DNA from 4 places in the Ruegeria sp. AD5 genome. Region 1 is predicted to be linked to each of the others. Evidence: riboswitches for the same ligand, from Rfam matches in the RefSeq annotation. Region 1 holds a riboswitch; each other region holds the start of a gene.
The links. Region 1 has a riboswitch for cobalamin ahead of ACR0JG_RS04870 (hypothetical protein). Riboswitches for the same ligand answer to the same signal wherever they lie in the genome.

Region 1 (7,254 bases):
GGATCTTCGGCGGCATCCGGGGTGATCTTGACCACCGAAACCCAATGCGTGATTTCAGCCAGATCGCGTAAGACGGCGAGTGGATCAGCCCCTTCGGCATATTGCCCGCTCAGCTCGGTCAACGCGCCTGCAGCATCGCCGCGCAGGATCATATCCATCAGATCCAGCACCCGGCCCCGATCGGCCAGCCCCAGCATCGCGCGCACCTGATCCGCGCTGGTTTCACCGGCCCCGTGCGAGATCGCCTGATCCAGCAGTGAGGTCGCATCCCGCGCTGATCCTTCGGCAGCCCGGGTGATCAACGATAACGCATCCTCGGCAATCTGCGCCCCTTCGGCATCTGCAATTTTGCGCAGCAGTCCGATCATATCCTCCGGCTCGATCCGGCGCAGATCAAAGCGCTGGCAACGGGACAGGACGGTTACCGGGACCTTGCGAATCTCGGTGGTGGCAAAGATGAACTTCACGTGTTCGGGGGGTTCTTCCAGCGTCTTGAGCAGCGCGTTGAAAGCGCTGGTCGACAGCATGTGAACCTCGTCGATGATATAGATCTTGTAGCGCGCAGACGCAGCGCGATAGCGGACGCTGTCTATGATCTCGCGGATGTCATTGACACCGGTGCGGCTGGCGGCGTCCATCTCCATCACATCGACATGGCGGCCCTCCATGATGGCTACGCAGTGTTCACATTGACCGCAGGGTTCGGTGGTAGGGCCGCCGCTGCCATCGGGACCGATGCAGTTCATACCCTTGGCGATGATCCGGGCGGTCGTCGTCTTACCGGTGCCGCGGATGCCGGTCATGATAAAGGCCTGCGCGATCCGATCCGCTTCGAATGCGTTTTTCAGGGTACGCACCATGGCGTCCTGACCGACTAGATCGGCAAAGGTTTCGGGGCGGTATTTGCGGGCAAGAACCTGGTAGGCGGGGTTGGGCGTCTCGGTCATGTCTGCTCTGTCGGATTCGCGTTACGCCGCAGCGTAGAGGCCCCCGCCGCCCGCGTCCACAGCCAGCCGGGACGATTTTCATTTTGGAATGCGTGGGTATGCGGCTAAAATCCACTCTATTCTATTTACTGGACCAGTATGTTGTTGGGTGAAGTTTGTTTGGGGGGAGATTATGTCGCAACTGGTGGTTTATGCGTTGCAGGTTGGCGGAGGCACCTTGGCCTTGTCCTCGATGCCTGGGCGTGGAGGAACGTATACAGAAGACCTTGATCTTATCGCAGACTGGAAGCCGGGACTTGTGATCTCGATGACCACTGAGGTCGAGATGATTCAGGATGGTGCGCGGAATTTTGGCGCTGATATTCAGGGGCGTGCCAGCAGATGGGTGCATTTGCCGATCGAAGATTTTGGCACGCCACCCAAAGAGATTTTGGACCGCTGGCCCCGCGTTGGCGCGACCGCACGTCAGGCGTTGTCAGGTGGTGGCCGTGTGCTAGTGCATTGCCGTGGTGGCTGTGGCCGATCCGGGATGGTGGTTCTGCGTCTGATGGTTGAATGCGGTGAACGGCCTGAGGCGGCATTGAAGCGATTGCGTACGGTGCGTCCTTGCGCAGTCGAGACAAATGCCCAGATGCTTTGGGCCGTTGAACCGGCCCGTGTTCAAGCAGTTTGACGGCTTAGACACCAACATGTGGCGAGATTTCGCCACCGTTGTGCTGCACCAGAAGCGAAGCCTCAAGCATGGCGCAAGGAGGATTCCTTAGCAGGTCTGCGGGTAGGCTGCGGTACTCGGTTCCGAACATCATGTCTGCGTAGTCATCCAGCCGGCCGGTATCGATTTCAGGATCGGTTCCGCAGAATACACGTATCTGGTCGCATTGGGCGCGAAAGCGGGCGGTGCATCCTTCCGGGCAGTGCGACAGATCTATGGTGCCTTCAATCTCAAACTCAGATTTCGTGACCGGTTTTGTGGCGGACATGGCCTGCGTCAGAGCCCGCGCCATTTGCGCCAGTGCGGGGCAGGTTGCCCCAGTACGTTGGCACACGGTCGCCGCGAATTCGTGCGTTTTAGTCTTCCAGATCATCAATGCGCCCTCCGCGCGCAGGGCGAGGGCGTGGCACAGGTTGGTCGGTGCAGAGCACGATCAAACCCGTCCCGGACACCCCGCCCGAGTTTCGGTTCTACATCTGATGGCAGGTCTCCTGACTTGCGGGTCATCGCTTTGCCGACCTTCCCAGCCTTCAAGGCCAGTGGTATCTCGGCATTGCTCTCCGCTTACAGTTGCGGGGGCAGTCTCGGACTAGGTTCTTTCCGGTTTTCTCCGTGCAGAACCGCACCGTGTTCCCTTTTCATCCCGGCCCGATTGGGCGCGAGAACCATCGCGACATGGCTATCGGCTGCGCCGTGCCCGAGTCAAGAAGATTGCGTCAGGCAAGTGACGTACGGTCCAGCCACGTCAACCTTGACTTGAGGCGCTTCGGGTGAACTGATCAGTTCAGTCGGTATTGGAGGGCACCATGTTGGACACGCAGCAGGCGGTTGTGACCGAGGATTTTCAAATCCCGTCCGGCCCGGCAATGTTGTCGGCGCGGCTTTACCGTCCGGTTGCCGACCCCGAAAAGGTGGTCGTCATAAACGGTGCGACTGGGGTGCCGAGGGATTACTATCAGTACTTCGCCCGATGGCTCGCCGAAGAACAGGGCATGGCCTGCCTGACTTACGATTACCGGGATTTTGGTCACTCTTTGGTGGGTTCGCAAAAGCGGTCAAATGTCACCATGGCCGATTGGGCGTTGATCGACATTCCATCCGCCCGGGCCGAGATGCGCCGACGGTTTCCGCAGGCCAAGCTATGGAGCATCGGTCATTCCTTGGGCGGAATGTTTGGCCCGATCCAACCCGATATCGATCAGATTGATAGGATGATCTGTGTCTGTTCGGGTCTGGTAACGCTGGCGGATCACCCTTGGCCTTATCGCGCTTTGGCGGCGTTGTTCTGGTTTGGTCACGCGCCGCTGGTGGTCAAGGCGCTTGGCTACCTGCCCGGACGGTTGGTCGGGTTTGGATCGGACCTGCCTGCCCAAGTCTATTGGCAATGGCGCAAATGGTGCACCGCCCCCAAAAGCTATGTGCCAGAGATCGGCACGACACTGCCCGCCGCCCGCTGGGAAGACTTGGGCAAACGTGTCGATCTGTTTACCTTCGCAGATGATGAAATGGTGCCGCCGGATGCTGTCTGGCGTCTTGCCGATCTCTATGGACCCAAAGCCGGGCGCCATCTGCTTGCACCAAGCGAATTCGGAGTATCCAAGATCGGCCATATCGGTGCATTCGCAAGACGGAATGCGGCAGTCTGGCCTAGGCTGATCGCCTGATAGCGCTGGGCACCGGTAGGCCGTTGCCCAGCTTCGTTATAGCCCTTTACGGGATTTTTTCTCGTGCATCACGCTGCGCACCATCTTGCCGAACGCCTTGTCGCGGGCGCGGGCCTGCGCCACCGAAGCGGAATTGTGTTGGTCTTCGCGCCGCAGCTTGCGCCAGCGGTCCAGCCGCGCGGGATCAAGCGTACCAGCGTCGATTGCCGCCTGCACCGCACATCCGGGCTCGGTCTCGTGCTGACAATCCGAGAAGCGGCAATTCAGGCTGAGGTTTGAGATGTCCGAGAACACCTCATCCAACCCCTCTTGCGCATCTAGCAGACGTAACGCGCGCATGCCGGGCGTATCGATCAGCCAACCGCCGTTGCGCATGCGATGCAAGGCGCGTGCAGTTGTTGTGTGCCTGCCGCGCGCATCATCTTCACGGATACCTGCGGTGGCCTGATCCTGCCCCGTCATCCCGTTGGCGAGCGTCGTTTTCCCAACGCCGGATGATCCAAGCAAGGCGCTGGTTTGTCCTTTCGGACACCACGACAGAACTTGTTCGAGATCGCCGTGATCCAGCGCGTTGACCGCAAGTACCGTCAGAAACGGGGCGAGCGATTGGGCTTGATCTACATAAAGGCTCGGATCATCGCACATGTCCGATTTGGTCAGAACGACCACCGGATAGCAGCCTGCCTGATGCGCCAGCGCAAGATACCGCTCCAATCGTGGCAGATTAAAATCGGCGTTGCAGGAACTGACGATGAACAGCACGTCTACATTTGCAGCGATCAACTGCGCTGCAGCTCCGGTACCTGCCGCTCGGCGTTGAAGCTGGCTTCGCCGGTCAAGCATACGGCGTATTCGTTTGTTTTCATCCACCAGAACCCAATCTCCGACGGCATATGCACCGGTTGATTGATCCGGAGATAACAAAGGCGATTCACCTTCAGGGCTCAGCCCGATCAGTCGATCCCGGTGTACTGCCGAGATGCGATACGGAAGAAGTGACGGATCAGCCGTATGCTGAGCCGCGAAATGAGAGGACCATCCGAGGTCCGATAAGGAAAGTAACATTGGTCTGCCTGTGATCAGAAACAGCAATCCCGTCGAATGGCAATCGCGCATCCGCCGGCGACGTGTTCAGGCAATCAGTTGATCGGAAAGGATCAGAACCGGTCTGCCCGAAGGGTTTTTGCTACAATCATAAACGCCCTCCTGCGGCTGATAGGTTCTAAGTGAGAGGTTGGACATCGACCCAAGCGGGGCTCGTTGTGGCTGCTTCCTTCCGGACCTGACCAGGTTGGCGAGGCGCTCGCCCGCGCCAACCTCTCAAAGCCGATATAGGTGCATCCCCTGAAAATGGCAACCCGTCAGAAGGTCAGATGAATGCGCATGAAACCATCCGCATCGTCGGGCAGAATGCGTGGATGATACTCAGCAAGCTCTGCAACATGGTGTAGCGCGCGCGGCCCCGTTGTCAGGATCGCGCCCTGTCTTTGGTTTGACACAAAAGAAAAGGGGCGCGGTGCATGCGCAAGTGGGTCGGCGGGCAGTGTGCCCGCGACGTATTTGCATAGAATATCCTGTATGCTGATCTGCGGCAGGTCAATCATACGGGCTTGTCGCGCAATTGGAAAATGACCACCGCCATTGGCGCGGTAGTTATTGGTGGCGACAAGGAAACTCTGGCCAGGCGCAATCGGCTGCCCATCGAATTCCAGGTTGCGTATGCGGGAAAATGCCGGATCAATCACTCGACCGAGCGTATCGAACCGCGCCGGTTGCGAAAGATCGATCTGGTAGGTGACGCCATGCAGGACATCGAAATTGAAGCCCGTGCGCTGAGGATCGGCAAGATCGATCGGGGCGTCTGATCCAAGTTGATGGAACAGCCCGGCTGACATCTCAAGCCAGTCCCGAATCTGAGAACCTGAGGCCAGCACCGCGCGCAATTCATTAGGAAAGACACTGAGATCGGCGATATGTCGAACTGAAATCTCGCCTGAGGGGATATCAGTGTAGTACTTGCTTCCTGCGCGCCCGCCGAACTTTGCCGGGGCGGCTGACGATATGATCGGCAAATCTGCCCAGTCGGTATCGACCAAATGCGGGCGTAGGGCAGCGGCCTGAGCCGCCGCAACCAAGGCCAGACCGCGATCCGGTACGCAATATGAGAAGTAGCTGTGCAGCGTGTGTGGGATTGTGCCCACTGGCCTGGTCACCCTTTTGCGCGTCGCAGCGTGGCCGGTCGCAAACAGCTCTGTGATCCTTTGGCATTCGGGTATTTCGGTGCCCGATTGAGCGATTGCCCGCGCTTCGACATGGCTGCCTGTAATGCGCCAATCGCCGGAGGTATCTTTTTGCAGTGTCAGATCAATGATCCCAAGATGAGACCCGGCCCAACCCTGCATGACAACCGGCGTTCCATGGACAAGCCCCCGCGTACTGTCGACGAATGGATAACCATCATGCGCCTTTCCGGGCAGTGTCAGATGGGTGTGGCCTGCGACGACGGCATCAATCAGCGGCATCTCGGCCAGCGGGATGATCGCGTTTTCCATATCCGGCTCGGCCATTGCCGATCCCAGTCCGGTATGCGCAAGGGCGACAATCAGGTCGCAACCTTGCACGCTGAGATCTTCAGCAGCGCGCCGCGCAGCGGCCAGAATGTCTGTTACCACGACCCGGTCCGTTAGCAGATGTGCTTCCCACTGTGCGGTTTGAGAGGGCAAAACAGAAAGAACCCCGATGCGGATTGCGGTGTCCTGTCCATTTAGTCTGACAACCCGATGCAGAATCGTGTGTGCATCCCAACCTTGTTCGGTCTGAGTGGTTTGCATATTGCTGCAAATCATTGGGCAGGCGGTTTGGCGAGCGATGCGATTGACGAGTTCCAGCCCAAATCCGAAATCGTGATTACCCAATCCGATCGCGTCATAGTTCAACGTGTTGAACGCGCGTGGCAGGGGATGGGCGTCTGACACGTTTTCAGCTGCCCAGTTGCCAAATGGCGTTCCCTGCAGGCTATCACCATTGTCAAACAACAGCACGAGGGCTTCGTCGCGTTCAGCCTGTCTGCGCGCCTCGTGAATCAGGCTGGCGGTACGGGTCAAACCAATCGCAGGTTCGGCGCGATCCGAATAGTAATCATATGACGTCAGGTGCATGTGTAGATCGGATGTTGCAAGGATTCGAATCCGTGCGCCATCATCTGCATCTCTTCGTTGTCGCATTAAATGCTTTGATTTCAATATCTTCAACTTCTAGCTGTCAGTGTGCCAACGTTTCCACCATGAGGTCGATTTAATGCAATTTCCGGGGCGATGCTGCGGTCATTCCGCGGCAGGGTCGAAAAATGTTTGGTCGATACCCGTTGCACGATCAGGTAAGACGTGGCAGCCCTTTGCGCGGCACTCAGGAACGGCAGGCATGAAACGCGCAGAACAGGTGACATTTGGCGGCTCGGCACTGGATCGGGCAGGTTTACTGCGCGGCGACGCGGACAAACTGGCACAGGTTTATCGTGATCCTTTGGCAACATGTGTGTTGCTTTGGCGCGGTAAACTGCTGGTTGAGGGTGAGGCGCTGGACCGGCTCGTCCGGCTTCCGATGACGCACAAGATCCTCGAACAGGGTCCGGGCGGCGTGATTGAGCAGCCGATTTTCCTTGGAAAATCCGAGGATGGTTCGCCGCTTTTTGCCATGGACATCTCGGGCTGGGCGGCTGAGGGGCTGGATTTGTCCGGTGTCGGAGATTTTGTCGACCGCAGCGAACAGCAGCACCCTGATCTGCCCGAGGGGTATGTCTTTGCCGAACTGCGCCGCATCATGACGCGCCTCAATTCACGAGACGCAGAGATAGCGGCAACCGCCAAGGCGGTGATCGGCTGGCACGAAACCCATCAATTCTGTGCCCGGTGTGGTGCCCGCAGCGAGATGT
Region 2 (7,254 bases), 190 kb from region 1:
GGGCTTGAGGACCCTTGGCACATCCCTTGATCATGTCTCAAACGGTTGTGGCGAATTTTCATATTGAACTGCTGGCGGGCAATTGCAAAAAGATTCACTTTGAATAAGATCAGCTAAGCCTAATCTTTGGATAGTGCTTATATAATATTGGATGTACAAACCATCACAGGTCAAATCACCTTGCTCAATAGGCCCTACGATCTTCCACCTGTAAGTTCGCTTATCAGCTTTGAGGCTGCTGCGCGGCATGTAAGCTTCAAGACCGCTGCAGAAGAGCTGAACGTCACGCCGGCCGCAATCAGCCATCAGGTCAAAGCGCTGGAAAACGAGCTGCAATGCGCGCTGTTTCTGCGCCATCATCGCGGCGTGGAACTTACTGAAAGCGGTGCTTATCTTCTTGTTGCCCTTCAACGTGGTCTGGAAGGCATCAGCGAAGCACTTGGGCAGTTGCGGCGTCAATATGACAGAAAAGGTGTGACGATCCGCTCAACCACGGCTGTCAGTTCACTTTGGCTCACCCCGCGCCTTGCGCAATTCTGGAAGCAATACGGACATGTTTCCGTGACGCAGGTCGTGACTGACCTCGGCATCGACACGTCAAAATGCGACCTAAGTATCCATTACGGCGATTCCAGTCGCGAAACGGGCATCTTCAAGACACTATTTCACGACAAGATCATGGCGCTTTGCAGCCCAAGGTTTGCGCAACAAAATCCCATCGAACGCGTTGAAGATATTGCCAGGGTCCCCCTCATTCATCTCGACGCTCCGGATACCGGCTGGACCGACTGGCGTGCCTGGACCCAGAAACTCGGCTATGAAGGCCCGCTGAATTCCGCGCATCGGGTCAACAATTACACGATCGCGCTTCAGGCCGCTCAGGACGATATGGGCGCAGTGCTGGGATGGGAGGGACTGACCTCGGAGCTGACCGCATCCGGAAAACTGGTCAGACTGTTGCCGCAAACCATCTCATCGCAACTGGATTTCTACGTGAAACTACACAACACCTCATCCGACCGAGCCAAGCTTGTGTTCAAGTGGCTCGGCCAAGCGGTTGACGGAAAGGTTTAAACTCGGCTCAGACCTGATCAGGACGAAATATCTTGGGAGCGAAGATCGAGGGCCTTACCGTTGATTTCTCGCTGTCCTGAATAAAAGCAAGAACACAAACACCGATCCGATTGAAGTTGTGACGATCCCCACCGGCAATTCCTGCGGAGCCAGCAGAAGCCTGCTGAGAATGTCAGAGCCGGTCAACAAGGCAGCACCAACCATAGCGGCGGTAGGTAGAAGGTTTTTGTGCAGGGGACCTGCGATCCCGCGTGCAATATGCGGCACCATCAGACCGACAAAACCAATCACACCGGCTACGGAAACAAACACGGCCGTTGCCAAAGCTGCGGTGAAAAACATGCTGAACCGCAGACCCCGAACCGGCACACCCAGAGTAGCGGCAGTCAAATCCCCGGTCAGCAGCGCATCCAACCAGCGGCTGCGATAAAGCGAATAGCTCAGGATCAGCAGCAGACCGATGCACACCAGCGGGAACGTCTCCCAACGGGCCAGGCCCAGCCCCCCCAGCATCCAGAAGATGACAGAATGGGCGGCGCGGCTATCACCGGCGAAGATCAGATAGTTGGTGATGGCCGAAAACAAAAACGACACAGCCAGACCCGCAAGGATCAGCTTCTCCGGTGCGCTGGTGCGAAGCCCATGAACCAGCGCCAGCACGATGACCGACGCCACAAGACCGCCGCAAAAGGCAGCCAGAGGCAGAGTCCAGAAACCCAGAATATCTCCGGTCACTGTAATTACAAACACCGCCCCCGCTGCCGCGCCCGAGGACAGGCCGAACAGAAATGGATCGGCAAGGTCATTACGTGTGGTCGTTTGCAGCACCACGCCAACGATGCCCAGCCCGGCACCGATCACGGCTGCAAACAACGCGCGGGGCAATCGCAGGTCGAATACGATCCTATGCAGCGGCGACATCTCTCCGTCCTGCAACCCGGTACCGCGCAATATCGCGGTGAAGGTGCCGGACAAAGGAATCGAGGTTGTGCCGTAGATCGTGGAAATCAGCAAAAGGGCGGTCAGAACGACCGCCCCCAGCAACAACGTCAGGCCCAATCGGCCCATATCAGCTCTGACCCGGATGCATCGCGCGCGCCATCTTCGAGATCGCTTCGATATTTGCCGGTCCCGGCGTTAGCTCTTCGTAGCGCAATCCGATCCAGCGTTCGTTCTTGACGGCATCAGTCTGCGACATGACGGGATGTTCCTGCAGGAACTTGAAGGTGTCCTCGGCGCCATTGCCGGTCTGATAATCCAACAAAACCAGTAATTCCGGGTTCGATGCGGCAACGGCTTCCCACGAGGTGCGGCCCCAGCTCGTGTCCATGTCATGAGTGACGTTTTCACCACCGGCGGCTGTGATCATCGCATCGGGAATCGCGAATTTACCGGCGGTAAACGGAGCATCTGCAGGACCATCCAGAAGAAAGACGCGGGGCTTGGGCAGTTCAGCAGTCTTGGCTTCGATCGCTGCCAGCTGCTCTTTCCAGCCCGAGACCAGAGCCTCGGCCTTGTCTTCGACTTGCATCACCTTGCCCAAGCGCAACACATCGCCAAACAGAAGATCCATGCTGGCTTCGGGGCGATCCTTGTCCAGATGGACACAGCTTTCCGTTAGAACCAAGGTCTTGATTCCGAACGGTTCCAATGTATCTGGGGTCACATCACCACCCGGCTTCATGCCATAGTACCAACCTGCAAAGAACAGGTCGGGTTCAACCGCCACCAGGTTTTCGACGGTCGGATATTTCGGCGCAAGCTCGGGGATGTCGCCGCGCAGGGCATCAAAATCAGGGCTGGTCTTGTACCAGCCGGTGATGCCGGTCAGGCCGACGATCTTGTCCTGCAGACCCAATGCAAAGGCCATATCGGTCATGTTCATGTCATGCACAACCAGGCGCTTGGGCGCGGTATCAAAAACCAGCGGTTCGCCGCAGTTGTCTACGGTGACTTCTTGCGCAGCAGCACCGCTTGCCATGGCGGTGGCCAACGCCACGGGCCAGATGTATTTCATCTCAGTGTGTTCCTTCGACTAAGTTGAGACTGTGGTTCTTCGAATATCAAGCGCCGGGATCACGCGGCCTTCGTGGAGAAAGCAGAGGAAATCAACGCCAAAAGTTTCGCGGACTCTTTCGGGTGTCAGCACCTTGTCCACCGACCCAAACTCGATCATGAGGGTCGATTTCATCAGCGCCACGTGTGTGGCGAATTCGGGGATCATGACCAGATCGTGTACGATCATGACCACGGTGATCCCAAGCTCGGCGACCAAAGACAGCATCCGCCCTTTTGCATCAGGATCCAGATGGTTGGTCGGTTCGTCCAGAAACAGCAACGAAGGGTTCTGCGCCAAAGCACGTGCGATATGGGCACGCTGACGTTCGCCTCCAGACAGTTGGGCCATGCGCTTGTCCGCGAGATTGGCGAGACCGGTCAGGTCTAAAATCCGGTCCAGCTCTTGCGCGTGGCCTTCGGCAGAGCGGTCCGCACGGATGGGTATTTGCCCCAGCGCAACATAATCGCGTAACGCCAAGCGTCCATCGGGCAGTTCCTGCTGACCTACCACTGCAATCATGCGCGCACGCGCTTTGGCCGTGAGCTTTTTTAGACTGCGTCCTTTGATCCGAACATCACCAAGTGCCAGCGGCTCAGCGCCGCACAACAGATTGAGAAGCGTCGTTTTCCCCGCCCCGTTCGGGCCGGCGATGGCTAGAATGGAACCCTCGTACAACTCGAACGAGACGCCCTGCAACAGGACATCTCCGTTAAGGGCATAATACTCAAGGTTTTCGGCAATCAGAAAGGGTGGCAACGTCATTGCGATGCCCCGTGTTCGATCCGCGGCATGCGCGAGAGGGTTTTATTGAACAACGCCTGCGGGCGATCAGTGGCATTTGTCCAGCCATCCGGGCTTTCACGATACTGCGCTGCAAACTCAGCCAGCGCCTGCACCTCATCCGCGGTCTGAATGCCACCAAAAAGGTATTGCGCCTTTCCTACGGCCTGGAACCCAACCGTTCTGGGACTATCGCAGCCTGCCATGCAAGACGACGCGCGGATCGCAAAACTGCGAGGTAATTTCCCAGTCAACGCATCGCAAATTTCATCAAGGGGCAGCCCTTCAGTGCAGCTTTCGCAGACTAGAATGAAATGATCAGGCGTATCTGGCATGGTCCACTCCACTTGTTTCCAAGCGCATGCGGAAGCTGCCGACAATGTAAACACGCGATTGACGCGCCATCAAAGCCTCCTTCCAGGACGCCCCGCCCCGGGTTGGTTAAACATCTGATGGCAGGTCTCCTGACTTGCGGGTCCGCGCTCGGCCAACCTTCCCGATCCTGTGGACCAGTGGCTGTTTGGCCTTGCTCACCGCTTACAGTTGCGGGGGCAGTTACGGAATTGGCACCATTTTGGCAAACCTCACCGTATTCCCTTTTCATCCCGCGGCAACGCCACCGGGAACCATCAATCGACTGAGTGCCCGAGAACACCGGACACGTCAATGATAAAGTCGAAGGCGCTCAACTCTGGTCGAGGATCGAGCGCGGGCAACCACGTGTCCGTAGCACCAACCGAATGGGTTGGGCTGCGCGCCGAATTTGTCTGGCCACGGCTGTCCATAGTTGGTGTGTTTGGAAATTAGACAATCTGAGGTAAGCTGAACAAATTTAGAGGTTTAGCTTTGTCAGCACCTTACCCCTGTTTGATCATTGCCTGGGTTTATCCAAGGAGACGGTTCTTTGACGCATGTTTCGCAAAACGCATTGCCGCCGGATATTGTTGATGATGTCATTGACCACAATCTCGAGGCCGTTGCACGGTGGAAAGGCCATCGCTTAAGGGCTCAGCATGGGCGCAGTCACGGGTGCGTGGCTGCAACATTCACCGTCAGAAACGATCTACCAGAACAGTTCCGTCACGGCCTGTTTGAACAGCCCGCTGCCTATTCAGCCGCACTTCGCTTTTCCAACGGCGCGCATCTGGATGACCGGAAATCGGATGCCCACGGGATGGCGATCAAGCTTTTTGACGTGCCAGGCCCCAAGCTGATCGACGCCGAGGCACTTGCGCATCTGGGGACCACACAACTCAGCGACGAGTTCGATTTCGTATTGGTCGATCAGGATGTGTTTCCCAGCTACGTCCCCGATGAATATGAGCGATTGGGCAGGCTTGTCGCCACATTACAAGCGGTCCAGCACGCGATCAAAGGGCGACGAAAATGGAGCCTTAGGTTGATCACCAAAGGGCTGCGCGCAGGATTTCGCGCCCTCCTAACTCGTGAAGGCAAGCGTCAGTTTCGCGTCGCGAGTGATTTTGCCTCGAACTATATGCACTCGCCTTTTGAGGTCCATTTCTGGTCGACAACACCGTATCGGCTGGGCCCCGATCTAACAGTCCGATACCTGGCCCGCAGCGCTAAACCAAAAATTCCGGCACATCCGGTAGACGACCCAGATGGGATCGGGCAGTGTTTGCGGCAAGACGTGGCCGATGGAGATAATCACTTCGAGCTGTGTGTGATTGAGCCCCCGCGCCCGGCCGACGAATTCGATGTGCTAGACAATCGCATCCGGTGGGCATGCGATCCGCAACCAGATGCACCTCTTGATCCGTACCATCATACCGTCACGCCCGTGGCGGATATCACGATTCCCAAAGGTGCAGAATTTGATCCGCAGACTGGCGACGCGATGAGCTTCTCGCCCTGGCGTGTCACGGCAGATCACGAACCTTTAGGACCGATTAATGCGATCCGGCTCAGAACCTATCTGAGCCTGGCCCGCGCCCGGTTCCCGAACCGATGACCAAACGGAGATGTATTGATGCTGGACGTTGATGATCTGATCAAACTCGGATTCAAGATCTCCCCACCCGTTACGAGTTATTTGGCCGCGATCAGGCTTGCAAACGCCGCGAAGATCCACCGACCGCGGCCCTATACAATGGGCGCAGACTACACGACATGGCCCGGCGTGTTTTCCCATCGCTGGATCGGTCGGCATACGACGCCAGAGGACCTCTCACCCGTCCTGCCGTCGGAAAGCGAAGTTGCTGATCTCTTTCGCCGACGGACACAAATGGATGGCAGCCCGCTTACCTTGATGTGCCCGCAAGGATCGACACTATTGTTTATCTCGGCCGCACAATGGTTTACCGACAGTTTCCTTCGCACCTTTGGGGCGAAAGGACCGGTTGATCAGACGGATTCGAACCACGAGGTCGATCTGTGCCAAATCTACGGGCTGAACGATTTTCAGACCGACATGCTGCGCGAACGCGATCCCGATACCAATGAACTAACCCACCGGCTGGCCTTTCGTCTGGATACACAGGGCGAGATGTGGGCTCCGAAGCTGTTTCAAAAAAACCAATCCGGTGGTGTTAAGCTAGCACCCCCTTTTGATGGCAGTCTCGCCACTGGCGAGAATCGCGGAAAGCCGTTGCACGATCCCTGCAAGCTGTGGAATGCGGTGAAACGGGCGCATCCGGGTCTCAGCGATCACGCAATCGACCAGCTACTGCTCGATTTTCATGCAACTGGGCTCGATAATGGCAATGGTACGATAGGCTATATCGCGATCAATACACTGATGTTGCGTGCCCATAACACCTTTGCCGATCTGTTGTGGCGCGAAAAGCGCGGCATTTCGGGCTGGGATAAAGAGCGTGTGTTCCAGACTACACGCTGCACCTTGATCGCATTGCTGATCAAGCTTGTGCTTGAGGACTACATCGCCCACATCGCCAATATGCCATTCAAACTGCCCGTTGGCGTAAATCGCTGGCAACCCTGGCATCACTCCAACCAGATCGCGATTGAGTTCAATTTGCTCTACCGCTGGCATTCGATGATCCCCGAGCGATTCATAATCGACGGCGCACAGGTTGGCCCAGAAGGCTTCAGGTTCAATCCACGACTGGTCGAACAAACGGGCTTGGCGGAAATGATCCGATCTTTGTCGCGCCAACCTGCGGCCCGCATGTCGCTGCGCAACACGCCCGATTTCCTGTTCCAAAGGCCTGCGCCCGGTGCTCCTGCCCCTGTCGAAGCTACAATTGCCCTGACGCGTAAGGCCCGTCTTCCGTCGCTGAACACTTATCGTCATCATTTCTGCCGCAAACCGCATTCAAGCTTTACTGAGATGGTTGGTGATCAGCCGTTTGCGGACGAAT
Region 3 (7,254 bases), 260 kb from region 1:
TTAGCCACGACCAGCAAGGACACTCCGACATCTGCGGCGATTGCACCCCACATTGATGCCAATCCAAAACCGGTAAGGGTCACAAACAGTGCTTTGGTCGCAAGTGAGAAGCCGATGTTCTGACGGATGATCGACATGGTTCGACGTGAATGATCGATCAGCCAGGGTACTTTGCCGATGTCATCAGTCATCAGAGCAATGTCTGCAGTCTCAATAGCAGCATCAGATCCAACTGCACCCATCGCAACTGCATAATGTGCCCGAGCCATCGCAGGCGCGTCGTTGACGCCATCGCCGATCATCGCAACCATCTCGTGCTGTTCTGCCAGTTCCTCAATCGCAGCGACTTTGTCCTCCGGCAGAAGTTGGGCCCGGACTTCGTCGATGCCGACTTCGGCTGCTACCGCTCTCGCTGTTTGTTCGTTGTCACCAGTCAGCATGATGATTGACTTCACGCCCTGCGCGTGAAGCCGGGCAACGATGTTCTTGGCTTCGGGGCGAATGCGGTCCCGCAGCTCAAGCAAACCGGTTAACCCGTTCTCATCCCCGACAACAACAAGTGTGCTTCCCGCGTTTTCGATTTGGTTGCGCAACTCGGCAGGGATGGACGCGCCAAAGCCTTTCTCTACAGCGAAGCGGTCGGAGCCAAGCCAGATATCTCCACGCTCGGTACGGCCTTCCAGACCACGACCGGGAACGGTTCGGATGTCTTCAGCCGCCGATATCGAAATGTCGGTCTGTTCTGCCCGGGTCAAAATGGCGCGGGCCAGCGGGTGTGAAGACCGAACCTCGAGGCTTGCAGCGTTCGCCAACAGCTCTTGCTCGGATGCGGCGCCCAGCGGATAGACATTGGCCACTTCAGGCTCGCCCATGGTGATCGTGCCTGTCTTGTCCATGGCCAGTGCGGTGGTACGCCCGGGGGCCTCGATATATGCGCCGCCCTTAATCAGAACCCCAGCCCGGGCCGAAGAGGTCAAAGCCGCAACGATTGAAACCGGTGTGGAAATGACGAGCGCACAGGGGCAGGCGATAACCAGCAGAACAAGTGCGTTGTAAAACCAGAAGCCCCACGATGCGCCAAATGTAAGCGGTGGGATCAGGGCGATAGCCACTGCGACGACCATAACGATGGGCGTATAGATCCGCGCAAATTTTGTAACCCACTGCTCAACCGGCGCACGGCGAGCATGAGCATCACCGACCATCCGGATGATCTTGGCAAGCACGGTATCGGACGCTGTTTTCGTCGCACGTATTTTGAGGGTGCCTTCACCATTGATTGTGCCGGCATAGACCTCATCACCCAGCTCTTTGGGAATCAGCGCGCTTTCACCTGTGATTGGAGCCTGGTCAACGGCACCAGCTCCTTCGATGACTTCCCCGTCAAGTGGAATGCGATCCCCACCCCGAACGATGAAGCTGTCACCGACAAAGACATCCGCCGCCGGGACCGTTGCCTCAGAACCGTCAGCACGAACCAGCCGAACCGTCGGGGGGGCCAGATCAAGCAGTGCGGATACCGCGTTCCGAGCACGTCCGACACTCCAGCTTTCCAGATAAAGAGAGAGCGAGAAGAAAAATGCTACAGTTGCGGCTTCAAAAAACTCACCCAGAGCGATGGCACCAGCGACGGCAACAACCATCAAAAGGTTCATATCCGGCGAAAGTCGACGCGCCGAAGACCAGGCCTTAGGGGCCACCAGCCAGACGCCAAACAAGATCGCGACCGCGAACAAAGCTGCCTCGGGCAAAGGCATCGGAACCTCACCATGTCCCGAGAACAGCCCGAGCGCACCGCCCATGCCGGTTTCGAAAATGTGCCAGCCAAAACCCGCTGCCCAAAACCCTCCGCTAAGAGTGGTGAACCGCCGCTGACGTGCAATATGCGCCGCCTGGTCCTGGGCGGCATTTCCGTCATCCCATGGTTTGGCGGTCATACCAGTACTGGCAACCAGCATCATGACATCTTCGTCAGATAACTTGGAAGCACTTTCAAGAAGCGTCATCCGACCGTTGATCACATCAAATGCGAGATGCTCTTCACCACCTGCTTTCGGGCCGACGACACGGTTCAGGATCGCCACCTCTTCGGCGCAATCAAGGCCAGAGACCTGAAAGCTTCTACCACCTTCAGGAATTGGACCGGCGGGGGCGATGTCGCCACACCCGCCACTACCGCATGCGTGGTGACCATGTTTGTTTTCGTGGCCATGGTCGTGGCTATGGGTATCGGATGACATGATTGGACCTCAAGAATCTCTATGGTCCTTTGTAAATAGTTCCTACAGTAACTAGAGCTTCAATACCTTTTATATTTTTTTCATCCGGGTTCTTGGCCTGCGATATTGTTAGTTCATTTCGTCTTGCGGGCCGGCCGTGTGGATGCAATCTAATTGCAGATGACGCAAAAAATTTGGAATAGATCAATGCAGAAACGGATCGCATTTACCATCACGTTAGTCTCGATTACGGCTGGTTGCTCAGCCCAGTTCACTGGGGCCAAAAGCAAAGCATTTGAACCAGGCAACGTGCCAGATTCGGTCGTAGCGCTGGCAGGGCCGGCGCAGGATTTGACCACAGCGCGCCTCCTGCCCGAAGACAATTGCTTTTGGTATGAGCACAGCGGACCCGTCGAGACGACATTGGTACCATTGCGCGCGACGAATGGCGCTCCGATCTGCATTGCGCGCGACGCCTGATCGAAATGAGGGCAGCGACGTCCATGTACGCTGCCCAATATTCATGAGCGGGCTGTGACGCTATCTTCGGCAGAGTATAGGAAAGCGGTCGAGCCGGTTTTCACGTTTGGGTAGAGGTCATTGATATGAGCCATGATCATTCGCACACATCCAGAACTTGCGCGACCGCCGATGCTTCTTGGCTCAGGCGTGCCGTGAATTCTGAGATATGTGTCTCGGTCTCCAACGTATAGATAAAGGGCACGAGAGCCGAGAGCATTATTCGGCCCGGGCTCCATTCCATTCCGGAATTCCGCGTATTCGGGGTTGCGCTCGATCATTGAAGCGGTTGGTGTCCAGTGTGGCCATTCGACCTTTCGGCGGATAACATAGGTGCCGGGCTCGTAAAGATTCCCACGCGCGATCGCTACGCCATAGCGCATTGCGGTCCCGCCTTCTTCGATATGATAGAGATAGCGCGCGACGGCATCCACATGGATGTCACCTGGAACCAAACCATCATTTGCCGCGACGCGTCTTGGTAAAAAACGGTCATGAACACCCCACGGATTTGAGGTCATTGGATCGTAACCAATTGGCGTGACTTGACTGTCCCAATAGGTCTTCTGCGATGCGGTTGGCCAGGTTTTGGCGATCAATGGACTGGCCGCAGACGCCGAGAACAGCGCTGTGGTGGATTGAATGAAATGGCGCCTTGTAAGCATAGGTCTCGTCCTGGTTCACAAGTTTAACGTATTTGGATCGCACTATCGCGAATTAATCCGAATCTTAAAGCCTCTAGCAGCTAGAGCTTCAAGAGGTTTCAGGTAACGCTTGGTTTACCCTGTCGATCAAGTGACCGGTTGCGTGAATCCTGCTTCGGTCGAGTTTACATTGGAATAGGTCGCAAAGACAATTGACACAGGCGAAGCCGCCATTGTAGCGGTGAATTGTTTTCGGTTCCTGATGGCGGAAGCCAAAAGGATTAAAAGGGAATACGGTTCGGTGTTTTCAATGGCGCCAATTCCGTAACTGCCCCCGCAACTGTGAGCGGAGAGCGATGCCAAGACACCACTGGTTTGTAATGGAACCGGGAAGGTTGGCGGAGCGAGCACCCGCGAGTCAGGAGACCTGCCGTAAAGCGCCGGGCTATGCCCAGACTGAACCTGTCGGCCTTACGGTCGATTCAACCTGACAAGCCGCCGGGTGAGGCGGTAGGGAGAAAGAACATGCATATCGAACCGGGCATCGTGAATGGTGCCAAAATCGCGCTTTCCTATGTTACCGCCGCAGGTGCGGCTACTTACGCAGCGAAAGAAACGTTTTCCACATTGCGTGCGAATGGACCTGCATCTTTTGTTATGCGCTCGGTGCTCGCCACCGTTGGGGTTTTCCTTTTCTTCGAAGTCCTGCCGCATTTCCCGGTTGGTGTCTCTGAAGTCCACTTCATCCTGGGGTCGACGCTGTTTCTGCTTCTCGGTGCTGCACCCGCGGCTTTTGGATTGGCAGCTGGTCTCCTGATTCAGGGTGTGTTTTTTGCCCCGTTCGATCTTCCGCAGTACTTCATCAACCTGACCACTCTGCTGGTGCCGCTATTTGCGCTACAGGCACTGGCCAGCCGCATCATCGCACCCGGCACAGCATATGTTGACCTCAAATATGGCCAAGCTCTTGCCCTAAGTGCGACGTATCAGGGAGGAGTAGTCGCATGGGTTGGGTTCTGGGCCTTCTACGGCCAGGGTTTCGGCGCAGAAACCATGGCGTCGGTTCTGTCCTTTGGCGGCGCTTATATGCTGGTAATCGTCATTGAGCCGATTGCTGATCTGGCAGTGCTTGCGGCAGCCAAGGCAATGCGCGGTTTGAACAGTACAGGTCTGGTGACTCCGCGTTTGTACAACGCTGCGAAAGCTTGACCAAAGTTTGAAGCGGTGTCCTATACTTGGGTTGCCGCGAAACAACCAGTAGTCGCAGGACCAAAATTCTATTGTGGCGCGTCTCTAGGGCGCGCCACATTGTTTTTAGCCGCTAGAAACCTGTACCCAACGATCAGGGTGATTTGGGTCCTGTATTCGTAGGAAAAGATACCTCGTTTCCTTCCACGATTTGATCCTGTTGGTGACATTGTCCAGAATCAAATCGCCTTCACTCGAGCGATAAACTAAAACTGCATGGCCACTGCGATTGGTGTCTAAGACAGTGGCAATAAGTAGCTTCGTAGGATCCAAGCCGTTCTGCATTAGTTCAAACTTCTTTTGCAAAGCGAAATCTTCGCAATCCCCTGACCCCTGCATTGGTAGTGTCCAGTATTCCTTTGTCCCGTATTGGTTTTGATCCGAAACGGCGCGGATCCTCCGATTGACGCGCAAGTTAATCGCTTTAACGATCTGTTTCTCCCGCGCTTCTGGCAGACCAGAAGTACGAGTATTCGCGCACGCCCACGAATAATCTTTGCAGAGTGATTTGGCACCCGATGGCGCCTGAACCTCTCTATCTAGTTTGATCCAGGGAAGCTCAGAAGCTTGCAATGAAGCGGCGGAGACAAGGTAGCTGCATATGATACAGGCCAACGATAGATAAACTGGTAACCGTTCCGAGAGTTTTTTCTGAGCGGAAGTAGGTTTTGTCATATCTGCTTTCCCCATACTCGTTTCTCCTGGGTATCTGAAGCTACCGAGCCAAGAGAACTCTATTTCAATCTTTTATGTTCATCGACGCATTACAACAGCTTATTCAATTTAAAATGTAGAGCAGCAAAGTTCGCGAGCGCGCAGTTTTTAGTCGTGATTGTGTGGGTGAGCTTAATTGAGATTCTTGCAGCGGCATAGAAGAAAGCCGACTAGTAGTTCTGGGTTAGAAACGCTTGAGGTTTGTGGCGGATTTGGATGACGCGATTCACTGATTTGTTTATGTTTTGGCATCGATCGAGTTTAAGGCCAGTGACGTTGAACAGTTTCCTGTTGAAGGTCACACTTATCTTACCCAACCGTCATAGTCGGACTACACTGTAGTGAATGTTCGAAATCAGATGAAACTTCGAAGTCGGACATCTACTAAATATGACCCTTAGTATTATACTTCAATCCAAACCCACCATTTAGGACTACCGCAGGCAGTTTCGTTTGATCCGGCTTCCCTTTCGGATAATCAGAGCTGAATTGCAGTTCAGACAGCGATGCAGCTTGTCGCAGCTAATCTGCAATGTGGTGAACGCCGGGGGGAGGTGAGGCTATTCGATAGGGGTGGTGCGGCCTCGGCCCTGCCCGATAGGGTTGCCCGAGTGAGAGGGCAGTGCCCTCCCCGTGACGGTCTAGGGCGTTTGGTTTGCATAAATCCTGCTGGTCCAAGAAAGGGAAGCGACGGAGAGGATGAACGCCACCAAATTCGATTGTTACGTATTGCTAAACTGCAAAAATGACAGCCGACCCAATTCTGCCGTTTAACGCGACATGTGAATGCTGCAGCGCGGCCCGTCGAACCTTCCACTCGGTGCTTGTGCGAGATCATGGATTGATTGAAGTGGCGATACGCGCACCAAAGCTGCCCTATGCAGGAGCGGCTGTTACTGACTCAGTATTCGCTCGCGGAGACAACGCTGCCATCGCGGAAGTATCGCGTGTGTCATAAGAGCCGTCATTCAAAGCACCTTGTTTACTTACGTTTGAAACAGCCCGTTCGCCACAACCAAGTGCGATATCCGTAATAGCGCACCCGTTTCTCCAATTCCAGGAGCCCGACCACTTGAAGGGCCGGCAGCTGTGGTGAATTGGCGATGACGGTGCTGCGTCATGGTGCGTCAGGTTGATCATTCTCTGCAGCCGCGGAATCATGGCATGCTCGATCTCAAGCTTTGCGGTCGTGCAGAACCTGATCTCAAATTAGTCAACGACCGATCTGAGCCACTGTGTTTTGCACTGCATAGTATCGTTGAGCATTGGGAGGATGCGTCCCTAGAAAACGATCACCAGGATCAGGGACTTGTACGAAATAGAGCGCACCTTTGAGTGGATCATAGCCTGCTTTGTAAGTTATCTCCGTGCCTAGCCGATCAGCTTCCAATTCGAAGTCCTTCGAATAGCTGCGACCACCAATAAAGGCTCCAAGGTCTTGTGCTGCGGCGATGTCATTTGGTCCAGTCCCGGCGATTGTTGCTAGACCAGCAAAAATAATCGCACCAGCTGCCGCATTTTGAGCACGGCGTGCCAAATGCCCTTGGATATGGTGGGCAGCTTCGTGTGACATAACAAATGAAAGTTCATCGGTGTTGTTCACATCTTTTATCAAAGCTTGCGTCATTGTTATTACCGGGCGCCCCGACTTGCTCAAACTCTGATACGCGTTAGAGGGTGCTTGCTTGTTAGGATGTATTCGGATCAGAAAATCGCAATTCGCACCTTTTGTACGGCGGCGGCATTCTCGCTCTGCCACGGGCTCAACTCGAGAGGCGACTTGACGGAATCTTACTTGTGCCTGCTGTGAATTGACTGGGGTGCTTACGCGACTTGATATTGGGACGGGTGCAGAGGGGGGAGGCGCGGATGACATGCATCCCGCCAGCATCAAAATAACTAGTACCAAT
Region 4 (7,254 bases), 940 kb from region 1:
CTGGTACTGTCAAACAAAGCGGAGGGCGGCGCATGCGTTATCTTGTCACTCTGATCCTATGCCTGTTCGCCAGCGGCGCAGGGGCTCAGGATTGGGAAGACCGACAAATATTCAACGAAAGTGCCGACGGCCCCCGACTGCGGGTCATTTCCAGCACCGATACCGCCCTGTTTGCGCCGCTGATCGAGGATTTCGTCGCCCAGAATCCAGCGATATCGGTCGAATATCTGGTGACCGGCACGGCCGATATCGACCGACGCGTCCGAGCCACGCCAGAAGCGTTCGACATTGTCGTTTCCAGCGCGATGGACCTGCAACTGAAGCTCGCGAATGACGGATATGCGCTGGCGCTTAACGATCTTCCGCACCCCCCTTGGGCGCAATGGCATCAAAGCCTGTTCGCCTTCACTTCGGAACCCGCAACCATCGTTGTCAACCGCACCGCGTTCGAAGGACAACCAATGCCGCAAACGCGGCAGGAACTGATCGAAGCGCTGCGTGCCCGCCCGGATGATTTTCGGGGCAAGGTCGGCACTTATGACGTGCGCCAGTCGGGATTGGGCTATTTGTTCGCGACGCAGGACGCCCGCGCCTCGGAGACCTATTGGCGACTGATGGAGGTATTGGGCGGCCTGGATGTGCGGCTTTATTGTTGTTCGGGCGACATGATTAACGACCTGGCGGATGGTACAATCGCGGTGGCCTACAACGTGCTTGGCAGTTATGCGGCGGTACGAACAGAAGGAAAGGATGCCCTTCAGATCATTCTGCCTTCGGATTTTCAGACGACGATGATGCGAACCGCCATGGTAACTGGCAAAAGCCGCTTGCCGGAGGAAGCGGAAACCTTTGTCCGGCACCTGACCACGCTGAATCCGGAATCACTGGCAGCACTGCCACTTCTGGACACGCAGGACTCCACGACCGAAAGCGCAGCGATAGCGCTGGACCCTGCGTTGTTGACGTTCCTCGATGCGCTGAAGCGCAGAAAGTTCCTGTCTGCCTGGGAAAGTGCCGCTATTCAAAGATGATCGGACTTAGACAACAACCCTATCCGTCATCGCTGAACTTGTTGCTTAACACTGTTGACGCTGGAAGACACTAGCCAGCCTGGGTTACGTCGCACGAATCTATAATCAGAAAAATGATCTCGGCTCAAAGTTTCTCGACGGCCACCTGCGCCCCCATGATGGCCTTGAGCCGCAGCCCCGCAGAATTTGCCCCGAGGAATTCGTGGAACGCACGCATCACGTCATCTTTCCACCAACCGCGCCTGTGATAATCGTCAAGCATGATTACGCCGCCTTCGATCATCTTGGGCAGCAAAGCATCCAGATCCGTTTTTACGCCCTCGTAGGAATGGTCGCCGTCCAAATAGGCAAACCCGATGCTCTGATCTTCAAACAGGCTTAGCGCCGGTCGCGAATAGTCGCGAATGATCGAAATTTGCCCCTTGGCGATCTCGGTGCTGTATTTACCCGTTACTGCCTCGTATATTCGATCCATATCCTTCTGCGTGCGCGCTCCGGCAAGCGAAGCACCGCCATCTGGGTCTTGCTGTACTTGCCAGGGATCGATGAGGCACAATTTCGAGGGCTGCAGCTCTTCCAGCAGAATCCGCGAAAATTCGCCCTTCCAAACGCCAATTTCAACGCTCAGCCGTCCATGCGGCATGGTCTTGAGCATTTCGCGCCGCAGGGAATCCTTCCGCTCGCGCTGCTCAGCTTGCTTCTTGCGGCGATCCTCAGCAGATACAGCTTCACCCATAGACGTCTTCTCCGGTTGAGGAATTTTGCAACGCTTCAACCAGATCAACCCAGTCCGGTCTGGCTCTCAATTCTTCGGCTTTCGACCTGTGCCACTCACATGCTTGGTGATGGAGGTCTGCCAATTGCGGATCTGCCATCATCTCAGCTTTGATGTCGTGCATAGCCGGCATATGTTCCAGAATTGAGCGATCCTCAACATCATTGTGGTTCATCATGAGCCAGTATTTGAGCCCTTGATCCTGCCCCACATGATTGGTGCGCCCACGGTCGCGCTTGACCAAAAAGCTATCAGTGCTGCGCACAGCATAATGATGAATGCGCGCGAATTCATGGCTGAAACCACGCCATGCTTTCCATTTCACTTGGTCTGCTGGGTAGAGGTTCCCGCCCGAATCCCGCCACAACACGCCTTCGTATGGCGCGTCAGGGTTCGGTGCATCTTCTGGATTGATCCTGGGACGATGGGCGCGAAAACGGCTGAATTTTCCGTTGTTGCGGAACAGCGTTTTGAACCCTTTGGTCCGGTGATGCGGATAGCCGTCTTCCGTGGCGGCCAGAAAGAAAGTCTCAGGTACAGGTCGATCAACGAAATCGTTCTGACCCGCGTTTCCGAACATGCGCCAGCAGATCGAGATCGCATCCGCCACGCCGCTGGCCTCAACGAGGCTTCTTATATCACTATTGGGCAAACGGATATTGATATACTCGTCCACATCCAAACTTAGAATCCAATCCGATGACAGATAGCTTGGGTGATTCCGCGCAAGCGAAAATGCACGAACCTGCGGCGCAGCGCGCGGACCCAGTCTGTTTCGTTGGTGGTGAGCCCAGCCAAGCACTTGCAACCGTTCGCCCATGGCATCGGTACCATCAGCGCAATCATTGGTATAAATCAGAATGTCATCAAAGCCGATTGCGTGGTTGTAGGCCACCCAATCGATCATGAAAGGCCCTTCGTTTTTCATCGTTGTTACGATGAGAAAGGTCTCATTCGTCATAAGTTGTTCTCTTGCCTGTGCCGGTGTCGGACTCCTGTCGACCTATTTAGAATAGCACCAGAATTTTGTCCAACCAGGTCGCCAGACAGCCGCAATGCTTGCCGATTAATCTATCTACCGATTCTGTGGGATCACCTCGTAACCCGGTTCTTCTGGCTCGTCGTCCAGCATCTCGGTTGGAAACCCTGGCGCCTGGATCTCCAGTCCGGTCGCGTCCTCTAGCCGCCTGATGATGTTCGGGGACAGTTCACGCTCACCATATCGCGCGATGCCATCTTCGAAAATCTTGATCATCAATGGGTTTATCTCAAGGGGAACTCCGGCACGGTCGGCGACCTCCTGAAACAGACCGATATCTTTTTTCACCAGGTCCATGGTGAAGGAAATATCGCGCGAGCCGTTCAGGATGACCTGACTTTCGGTCTCGTGCACGAAGGATGTGCCTGACGATATCTTGATCGCCTCATAGGTGGTTCCAAGGTCCATGCCGGCGGCCTTGGCTGTCACCAATGCCTCGGCGCAGGTGATCAGGTTGGCGGTCGCCAGATAATTGGTCAACACCTTCAGAACAGAGGCCGAGCCCAGATCGCCCGTGTGCAAAATGCGCCGCCCCATGGTGGTCAGGAATGGCAGGATACGTTCAAAAGTCTCGCGATCACAGCCTGCGAAGATCGAGATATTACCCGTCGCTGCCCGGTGACATCCGCCCGAAACCGGGCAATCCACCGCTGCGCCGCCTCGTTCGATGACCATTGCGCCAAGGCGTTTGACTTCGGCTTCGTCAGTGGTCGACATTTCCATCCAGATTTTGCCAGGGCCGACCTCTGGCAACATTTCCTGCATCACCGCATCCGAGGCCGCAGGAGAAGGCAAACAGGTTATAACAGCATCGCAATCGCGCATCAGTTGCGCCGGGCTTTTGGCGGCTTTGGCACCCTTGGCGACGAATTCGGTCACCAGATCCGGGTTCAGGTCATGAACCGTCAGATCGATACCGTTTCGTAGCAGCGATCCAGATAGCTTGCCCCCTACATTCCCCAGCCCGATAAACCCTACTTTCATGCGCGGTATCCTCCTGTTCGCATCTTGCTGCCATGCCAGCACGTCGTTGCAGAAGTATCATGCCGCCCAGCGACCCCGACAGGTCGCTTTTTATCCGCTTTTTCACGGATCGGCGCGACTCGCTTGACAAGCAACCCTGCCCTGCCGCATGTCCCTTTCGTTGGTGTCTGCGAGAGCAGATGAAAAGGGAATGCGTCAGCGGTTTTTGCCGTCAAACGCAGCCGCCCCCGCGACCGTGACCGGAGAGGGTGCCCAAAGCCACTGGCAGTATGGCCGGGAAGGCGGGACATCCGACAGAGGCCTCCTCTGACATCCGCAAGCCGGGAGACCTGCCAACGCCCGAAGATGAAACCGGACGGGGTGTTCCGGTGTGGGGCTGTGATCGGCCCGCATGAAACCCCGTCCCCCACGAAGAGGATTTTGGGGGGATGAGAGACATGACCGAGACCGCACCGGTCGAACTGCTGGTTTGCACTACCTGCCGTCGCGGGCTGCCTGTCGAGGATGACGCCCAGCGCCCCGGCACGTTGCTGCACAAGGCGCTTGAACAGGCGGGCCTGCCCGAAGGCATTACCTTGAAAGCTGTGGAATGCCTGTCGAATTGCGATGAAGGCTGCTCGATCGTGCTACGCGGAGGACCGGATCGCTGGACTTTCGTGTATGAGCATCTGAACGAGATCGACCATGTCGAAACCATCGTCGAAGGCGCAGCCAAATACCTCGCCACCGAGGACGGTTTGGTCAAATGGCGCGAACGTCCCGAACATTTCCGCAAAAACTGTGCGGCCCGCATTCCCCCGATTGGAGCCCTGAAATGAGCAATCTCGAGAAACTCCCCGTCACTGTGATCACCGGCTTTTTGGGCTCGGGCAAAACCACACTGGTGCGCCATCTGATGCAGAACCCGCAGGGCAAGCGTCTGGCGGTGGTCGTCAACGAATTCGGCGATGTCGGCGTCGATGGCGATATCCTGAAGTCCTGCGCCATTCCTGATTGCCCCGCGGAAAACATCATGGAACTGGCCAATGGTTGCATCTGCTGCACCGTGGCCGATGATTTCATCCCGACCATTGAAGCCCTGATGGCACTAGAGCCGCGCCCCGATCACATCCTGATCGAAACCTCCGGTCTTGCCCTGCCTAAACCGTTGTTGAAGGCGTTCGACTGGCCCGATATCCGCTCGAAAATAACCGTCGATGGCGTGATTGCTCTGGCCGACGCCGAGGCCGTGGCCGCTGGTCGGTTCGCTCCGAATGTCGAGGCGGTGGATGCGCAACGCATGGCAGATGACTCGATTGATCATGAAACTCCCTTGTCCGAGGTGTTCGAGGATCAGATTTCCTGCGCCGACATCATTCTGCTGACCAAGCCTGATCTGGCTGGCCCGGAAGGCGTTGCGAAAGCGAAAGAGATCATCGCCGCCGAAGCGCCCCGCCCCCTGCCCGTAGTCGAAGTGGCTGAGGGTGCCGTGGACGTCCGCGTCGTGCTGGGTCTAGAAGCCGCGGCCGAGGATGACATGGACGCGCGTCCCAGCCATCACGACGGCCATCACGATCACGAGCATGACGATTTCGAAAGCATCATCGTTGAACTGCCCGAGCAAACCGATCCGATTGATCTGGTCGCCAAGATTGAACGATTGGCCAACGAGTTGAATATCCTGCGCGTCAAAGGCTATGCCGCCGTTCAGGGCAAGCCCATGCGCCTACTGGTTCAGGCCGTCGGTGCGCGCGTGCGTCACCAATATGACCGCCCATGGGAGCCCCGCGAAGACCGTCGCTCGCGCCTTGTGGTCATTGCCGAGCATGACGATATCAAAGAGGCCGAGATCCGGGATATCCTCGTGGGTGTAACCGAGGCTGCCGAGTAAGACTTATGCACGTCGTCTTCCGCGAAAGCCATGGGCTCGAACAAACCGAGACCCCGACCGATCTGGGTCAGAGCCCGGCGGACCTGGTGGTGCTGTCCTTTTCCGACAGTGACCTTGGCGCTTTCGCGGCGGGATGGCATCGTGGAGGTGGGCCTGAAAGACGCATGCCAACGATGCGGCTGGCCAATCTGACGGCGCTGAAGCATCCCCTCTCAGTCGACACATATGTCGAGCAGACACTGGAGGGCGCAAAGGGCATTCTGATCCGTCTGATCGGTGGAGTGCCCTATTGGGCCTACGGCTTGCAGCAGGTTCTGGCGCTGGCGCAGGCCAAAGGGATTGCACTGGCCGTGCTGCCCGCAGACGGTCGCGAGGATACGCGGCTGGATGATTACTCTACCCTGCCTGTCTCGACCCTGCGGCGGCTGGCGCATCTGTGCGAAACCGGCGGAGAGGTCGCAGCGCAGGCCGCACTGGCGCAGATGGCACTGGCTGCGGGGTTGTATGCAGGTCCGGTCATGGGCGCGAAGACCATCCCCGAATGCGGCGCCTGGTGCCCAGATCGCGGTGTGATCCCGGCAGAAAACGCTCTGTCAGGTGATACGAAACGTATCATCGTGACCTTTTATCGCGCATACCTGACCTCGGCAGATACCGCCCCAATTGCGGCGTTGATCCGCAGCTTGCGGGCGCGGGGTTTTGAGGCCGTCGGCCTGTTTGCCCCGTCGCTCAAAGCACCAAATGCCGCCGATTGGCTGCGCGAGACTATTGTGGCGCTGAAGCCTTCGGCGATCGTCAACGCCACCTCATTCTCAGGCAAGGGCGCATCAGGCACCTCACCTCTCGATGTGGCAGAGGTGCCGGTCTTTCAGGTGGCGCTGGCCACCTCACGCCGCAAAGCGTGGGCCGAAGCGGAACGTGGCCTTTCACCAGCTGATCTTGCCATGCATGTGGTCCTTCCGGAAGTGGACGGGCGGATCAACGCGGGCATCGTATCCTTCAAAGAGCCGGGCAAACGCGATCCACATCTCGAATATTCCCGTTTTGCTCATCGGGCTGAACCGGAACGGATCGAAGCCATCATCAACCGCATCTCCGGCTGGCTGAACCTTCACGACAAACCCAAAGCGGAGCAGGTTCCGGCGCTGGTGCTATCGACCTATCCCGGCAAAGACTGGCAGATGGCCCATGCGGTGGGTCTGGATGCGCTGGCCTCGGCCGAGGCAATGTTGCTCGATCTGCAAGGCGAAGGGTATGACACCGCACCTGCCGAGCCGATTGCTGAAACTCTTCTTGATACCCGGATTTCATGGCCGCTAGAGGATTATCAGGCGGCGCTGGCGGCGCTGCCGGAAACACTCCGCGCCGATCTCAATAAGGTTTGGGGCACTCCCGAAGACGACCCTGCTTTCACAAACGGCGCGTTCCATTTCACGGCACTGCGTCGTGGAAAAGCGCTGATCGCGCTGCAGCCCGAGCGCGGTACACCCGAACTGCGCGATGACGACTATCACGATCTGTCGCGCACACCGCGCCACGCCTACGTCGCCTTTTA

Region 2: linked by a shared signal. The riboswitch ahead of ACR0JG_RS05805 (DUF1636 family protein) and the one ahead of ACR0JG_RS04870 (hypothetical protein) in region 1 are both predicted to bind cobalamin.
Region 3: linked by a shared signal. The riboswitch ahead of ACR0JG_RS03575 (energy-coupling factor ABC transporter permease) and the one ahead of ACR0JG_RS04870 (hypothetical protein) in region 1 are both predicted to bind cobalamin.
Region 4: linked by a shared signal. The riboswitch ahead of ACR0JG_RS00145 (DUF1636 family protein) and the one ahead of ACR0JG_RS04870 (hypothetical protein) in region 1 are both predicted to bind cobalamin.

The regions. Positions count from the first base shown of each region.
Region 1 is NZ_JBQFZR010000001.1:962,499-969,752, reverse strand. It holds gene ACR0JG_RS04880 (DNA polymerase III subunit gamma/tau) at 1-947, opposite strand, end outside; gene ACR0JG_RS04875 (phosphatase domain-containing protein) at 1,120-1,620, shown strand; gene ACR0JG_RS04870 (hypothetical protein) at 1,625-2,032, opposite strand; cobalamin riboswitch at 2,124-2,343, opposite strand; gene ACR0JG_RS04865 (alpha/beta hydrolase family protein) at 2,466-3,323, shown strand; gene rsgA (ribosome small subunit-dependent GTPase A) at 3,360-4,388, opposite strand; RNA gene ffs (signal recognition particle sRNA small type) at 4,548-4,646, opposite strand; gene ACR0JG_RS04850 (bifunctional 2',3'-cyclic-nucleotide 2'-phosphodiesterase/3'-nucleotidase) at 4,685-6,547, opposite strand; gene nudC (NAD(+) diphosphatase) at 6,744-7,254, shown strand, end outside.
Region 2 is NZ_JBQFZR010000001.1:1,151,620-1,158,873, reverse strand. It holds gene ACR0JG_RS05825 (LysR substrate-binding domain-containing protein) at 181-1,074, shown strand; gene ACR0JG_RS05820 (FecCD family ABC transporter permease) at 1,129-2,142, opposite strand; gene ACR0JG_RS05815 (ABC transporter substrate-binding protein) at 2,144-3,091, opposite strand; gene ACR0JG_RS05810 (ABC transporter ATP-binding protein) at 3,110-3,895, opposite strand; gene ACR0JG_RS05805 (DUF1636 family protein) at 3,892-4,248, opposite strand; cobalamin riboswitch at 4,351-4,559, opposite strand; gene ACR0JG_RS05800 (catalase family protein) at 4,818-5,885, shown strand; gene ACR0JG_RS05795 (peroxidase family protein) at 5,904-7,254, shown strand, end outside.
Region 3 is NZ_JBQFZR010000001.1:701,523-708,776, reverse strand. It holds gene ACR0JG_RS03590 (heavy metal translocating P-type ATPase) at 1-2,240, opposite strand, end outside; gene ACR0JG_RS03585 (hypothetical protein) at 2,427-2,699, shown strand; gene ACR0JG_RS03580 (L,D-transpeptidase) at 2,741-3,403, opposite strand; cobalamin riboswitch at 3,619-3,831, shown strand; gene ACR0JG_RS03575 (energy-coupling factor ABC transporter permease) at 3,908-4,591, shown strand; gene ACR0JG_RS03570 (transglutaminase-like cysteine peptidase) at 4,697-5,320, opposite strand; gene ACR0JG_RS03565 (M48 family metalloprotease) at 6,558-7,220, opposite strand.
Region 4 is NZ_JBQFZR010000001.1:22,289-29,542, forward strand. It holds gene ACR0JG_RS00120 (sensor histidine kinase) at 1-54, shown strand, start outside; gene ACR0JG_RS00125 (ABC transporter substrate-binding protein) at 33-1,031, shown strand; gene ACR0JG_RS00130 (class I SAM-dependent methyltransferase) at 1,156-1,767, opposite strand; gene ACR0JG_RS00135 (glycosyltransferase family 2 protein) at 1,760-2,767, opposite strand; gene ACR0JG_RS00140 (NAD(P)-dependent oxidoreductase) at 2,882-3,868, opposite strand; cobalamin riboswitch at 3,974-4,180, shown strand; gene ACR0JG_RS00145 (DUF1636 family protein) at 4,267-4,647, shown strand; gene cobW (cobalamin biosynthesis protein CobW) at 4,644-5,699, shown strand; gene cobN (cobaltochelatase subunit CobN) at 5,705-7,254, shown strand, end outside.